Regions from separate parts of the Neobacillus pocheonensis genome, predicted to be linked through region 1. Evidence: riboswitches for the same ligand, from Rfam matches in the RefSeq annotation. Region 1 holds a riboswitch; the other holds the start of a gene.

Region 1 (2,204 bases):
CTATTCTGAGGAAACTCACCGGGATGGTGTTTTCTTTTGTGGTTAAAATGTTCTCCACGAGCCAAACTTAACACTCCTTTCGTTTATGCATGTAGCATTCCCCAACAGAATAGAAATAATTACTTGTACGAAAAGGCGCAGCTTTTAAATCTAAATTAAAAATTGATATAATTAACTTAGATATATGGTAAAAAGGAGGCGTTAGCATGGATATGTTTCATATTGTCTCGGAAGACCGTATTAAAAAAGCCTATAAAGATGGTGAGTTCGAAAATCTTCCAGGGCTCGGTAAGCCAATGCAGTTAGAGGATTTATCGGGAATTCCTGAGGAGCTGCGGATGGCTTATAAAATGTTGAAAAATGCAGGTTATACACAGGACGAAAGTCATTTACGGCAGGAATTAATGACAATTGAGGATTTAATTAAAAAAACAGATGAAATAAGTGAAAGAGAAAACCTACAAAGAAAATTGAATGAGAAACTAATTCGTTTCAATCAGTTAATGTCCAAACGAGGGGTAAAGACGAATTCCTCTATTTTTAAAAATTATGAGTTAAAGATGCAAAATAAGCTAAAATAAAAAAAGCTGCGCGATGGGAGTTATACAAGTTCACTCTTCGCCAGCTTTTTCTTCTGTTTTTGCAGGTTTGCATATTCGGTCAAGCATAAACCCTGCAAATACCATAAAGGCAATCGGAATTGAGAAGTTTAAGACATGAATAAAGGTCATGGAACTTCACCACCCAAATTTATTGGAATATTAATAATATTAAGCATATTTATATGTTGTTTACATTATATGTTATTTGTCACAATTTAGACAAATGTTTTGCGCATAAAAAAGCGGGATTAATTTCTGTTAGTTTATTAAAAAAGTAAGGCTTATTTGGAAAAGGGTGAAAATTTCGACGTTGATTTCTTCCCTTTTTCTATTATCGAACCTAGAAATGTAAGAATTCTGGAAGTTTTTTGTAGGATTATAGAATTATTTGTAAAAAAAAAATGTTAGAAAATTAGAATAAAATGACAAAATCCAACACCCTGTTATAAATGGACTATATATAATGAACATATCGATAACGATTAAGTATTTAGGCCTAGGTAAGTTGGGTGATGGTTGGATTGCCTGTGATGAGAGTGGTTCATTCGAAACAGAAAAGGGCAAACCTATTGAAAAATAGGGACGCAAAGCCGAGGGTCTAAGGTGAGCATTTGCTTTCTAGGATGGCCGGGCTACCTGGAATACGACATGTATTTTAGGGGTGAAAACGATGGTGATTACAGAAAGAAAAATGGAAGTCATCGATGAGGAATGGTTGGCACTTATTTTTGAAGCAAAAGAGCTAGGATTATCATTAGATGAAGTTCGTGAGTTCCTCAATCAAAATCAGCTAAATGAGTTAATAACCAAGAACATCTGAGTACATATTTAGTATCAAAAAAGCATTCTACAAAAAACGTCATGTTTTGTAGAATGCTTTTTCTTTTAATAAAACTAAAATCCCTATTGGTTATTATTTTGGTTAGTTCGCCACTTATTAAATTCTAGAAACTCACGGAATTGATCTTTTGATACACCGGAATTCATGGCTTCCTGAACGATATTCATCCATTCACTATCTAACTCAGTTTTATCAATTTGTTCATGAATTAAATGTTCGACTGGAAGATTTAATACAGAAGCAATCTTTTCAAGAAACTGAATTGAAGGATTTTTTTGTAGGTTTCTTTCAAGTGAACTTAAATAAGATTTAGCGACACCCGCTTGCTCAGCAAGTTCGGATAGTGACATTTTCTTTTCTAAGCGAAATTTTTTTACGCGGTCACCAATCATTGAGCCTCACACACCTATTATTATTATATATACGTTAATTCTACCAAAAAGAATAGAAAAGTACCATATTACGAACGAACGATTATGACGATATTTTGAACGTTGAGAAAGTTTTCATAGTACTAAAGTAATTTTGAAAAAATAAATGGATAGAGTTAATATTAATAGTGTTGCCAATTTAGTCATAAAGTATAATTTTTACATAAGTATGCTTCATTAATGAACTATATTGCTTTACATACATAAAATTAAACAAAAAGGAAGGGGACCCCAACATGATTGTACTTAAATCACAACGGGAAATTGAAGCTATGAAAAAGGCGGGAGAAATACTGGCTGCCTGTCATAAAGAAATCGCCAAACTCATTA
Region 2 (2,204 bases), on a different contig from region 1:
ACTAATGAATGAACGCCAAAATTGCATCGAAGAAATAAACCAACTCGATCGAAGCGCCGGGCAGATTCTCATCAACCCGGCATTGAAGGAACTACTGCAGAGCATCTTTCCAATGGAAAAAGCGCTTCAGGATAAACTAAACGCACAAAAGCAAAAGATTCTAGCAAACATTTACTCGTTAAAAAAAGAAAAAAACATCAAACAGCATTACGGGGAGCCGGCTGCTGTTTTCACAGGCTTATTTTATGATAAAAGAAAATAATGGAAAGGTGTGAAGATTATGTCACTTAACACAGCCTACCAGGCATATGAAAATAATCAAGTTTTATATGCAAAGGGGGAAGAGTTGACCCTGCTTTTATTTAAAGGGGCAATAAAATTTATTGAGCAGGCAAAACTAGCAATCGAAAAAAACGATTGGCAACGAGTCCATAACCGGATTATTAAAGCACAGAATATTATCACAGAATTAATGGTGACTCTCAATATGGACATAGAAATTTCACAATCACTCGTCCTACTATATGACTATATGAAACGAAGATTAATTGAAGCGAATGTGAAAAAAGACGCTGTAATTTTGCATGAAATCCAGGAAATGCTGACAGAATTGCTAGGTACTTGGATAGAGGTAATGAAAATGGTAAGGCCTGCTTAATCATAAGTAGGTCTTTTTTTGTTTTTTATCATTGTAATATTTATTAGTACATTGTAATATAATAATATTGGTGAAAATTCGACCAATAATACCAGAAAACGACATTTACAATCCGATAATGGCAAACCTGGGGAAATCCAGGGACGCAAAGCTATAGGGGCTAACATCTATCAAGATTATGCCAGCCAGTTGCCGAAGAGTTATAGTTTAGCTTGCTATGCACTATTCTTCGGAATAGTGCATTTTTTTGCCTTTAAACGGATTAGGAATATTTTCCGATATCTTTAGGAGGTTACTTATGCTTCAAAACATTTCAATCCTTCAAAAAGCTTTAGATGCTTCTGTGTTAAGACACAATACCATTTCAAACAATCTAGCAAATGTTAGTACTCCTAATTACAAGCCACAAAAAGTAGTTTTTGAGGAAATGTTAAAGGGGGAACTTACAAACTCCAATTTTATCGGGAAACGGACAAGTTCCAAGCATATCCCAATTGGGGGTTCACTCACTCAAGCTTATGTTACCGAGCAACCAGTGATGATGCAAAATAGTGGGAATGGAGTTGACGTCGATCAGGAAATGACTGACTTAACCAAAAACTCCATTTGGTACCAAACGTTAACGTATCAGATAGGTGAAGAATTCAATCTATTAAAAACAGCCATAAGGTCAAGGTAGGTGATTAGCCATGTCCATGTTCCAGCCATTAAATATCAGTTCTTCCGCCTTAACAGCGGAACGTCTGAAAATGGATATTATTTCTTCCAATATCGCCAATGCCACCACAACTAGAGGGAAATTGGTGAATGGGGAATGGATCCCTTATCGAAGAAAGATGGTTGAGGTCGAACCAAATGGAACAGCGCCATTTAGTTCCTATTTAAACAATGAAATGAGTGCAAATGGTGTCAAAGTAACTGGGATTGTGGAGGATAAGACCCCGTTTCAGCCCGTTTACGACCCGACCAATCCAGATGCAAATAAAGAAGGGTACGTCATGATGCCAAACGTCGATATCACCAAAGAAATGGTCGATCTTATGAGTGCCTCCAGGGCCTATGAAGCAAATGTAACGGCCTTCAATGTTGGAAAAACCATGTCTTTAAAAGCTTTAGATATTGGTAAATAAGGAGTTTAAAAGATGAAAATTGAACAGTTCATTCCATCCGCATCCTCGTTTTTACAAACAAACCGTAATGTTGATGTTGTTTCACACCCAAAAACTTCCTTCTCTTCAGCTCTAGGGGAAGCATTGCAAAGCGCCAACGAAACGATTGTCAACGCAGAAAAAATGTCCGAAAAAATCGCAACCGGTGAAATAAAAAATATTCATGATGTCACCATTGCAGCACAAAAAGCACAAATTGCACTGCAACTTACCACCCAGGTAAGGGATAAAGTGGTTGAATCCTATCAGGAAATTATGAGAATGCAAGTTTAATGAGGAGATCCTATGAAACAAAAGATCGTAGGCTTTACGGAAAAAATATCGCAGTTTTGGAAAAATACTAGCCCAAAAAGCAAAACCTTATATCTTGGCAGTTT

Evidence for each region. A riboswitch is a leader RNA that binds a small molecule or an ion and turns the genes downstream of it on or off. The one in region 1 is predicted to bind cyclic di-GMP.
Region 2: another riboswitch for cyclic di-GMP. It lies ahead of flgB (flagellar basal body rod protein FlgB); the one in region 1 lies ahead of ABES02_RS10060 (anti-repressor SinI family protein).

The regions. Positions count from the first base shown of each region.
Region 1 is NZ_JBCNAD010000019.1:88,399-90,602, reverse strand. Features, by position in the region: gene ABES02_RS10070 (hypothetical protein) at 1-74, opposite strand, end outside; gene ABES02_RS10065 (DnaJ family domain-containing protein) at 207-581, shown strand; cyclic di-GMP riboswitch class I at 1,152-1,242, shown strand; gene ABES02_RS10060 (anti-repressor SinI family protein) at 1,273-1,422, shown strand; gene ABES02_RS10055 (helix-turn-helix domain-containing protein) at 1,506-1,835, opposite strand; gene map (type I methionyl aminopeptidase) at 2,111-2,204, shown strand, end outside.
Region 2 is NZ_JBCNAD010000001.1:57,702-59,905, reverse strand. Features, by position in the region: gene ABES02_RS00340 (hypothetical protein) at 1-262, shown strand, start outside; gene fliS (flagellar export chaperone FliS) at 281-658, shown strand; cyclic di-GMP riboswitch class I at 769-855, shown strand; gene flgB (flagellar basal body rod protein FlgB) at 957-1,337, shown strand; gene flgC (flagellar basal body rod protein FlgC) at 1,354-1,788, shown strand; gene fliE (flagellar hook-basal body complex protein FliE) at 1,801-2,100, shown strand; gene fliF (flagellar basal-body MS-ring/collar protein FliF) at 2,113-2,204, shown strand, end outside.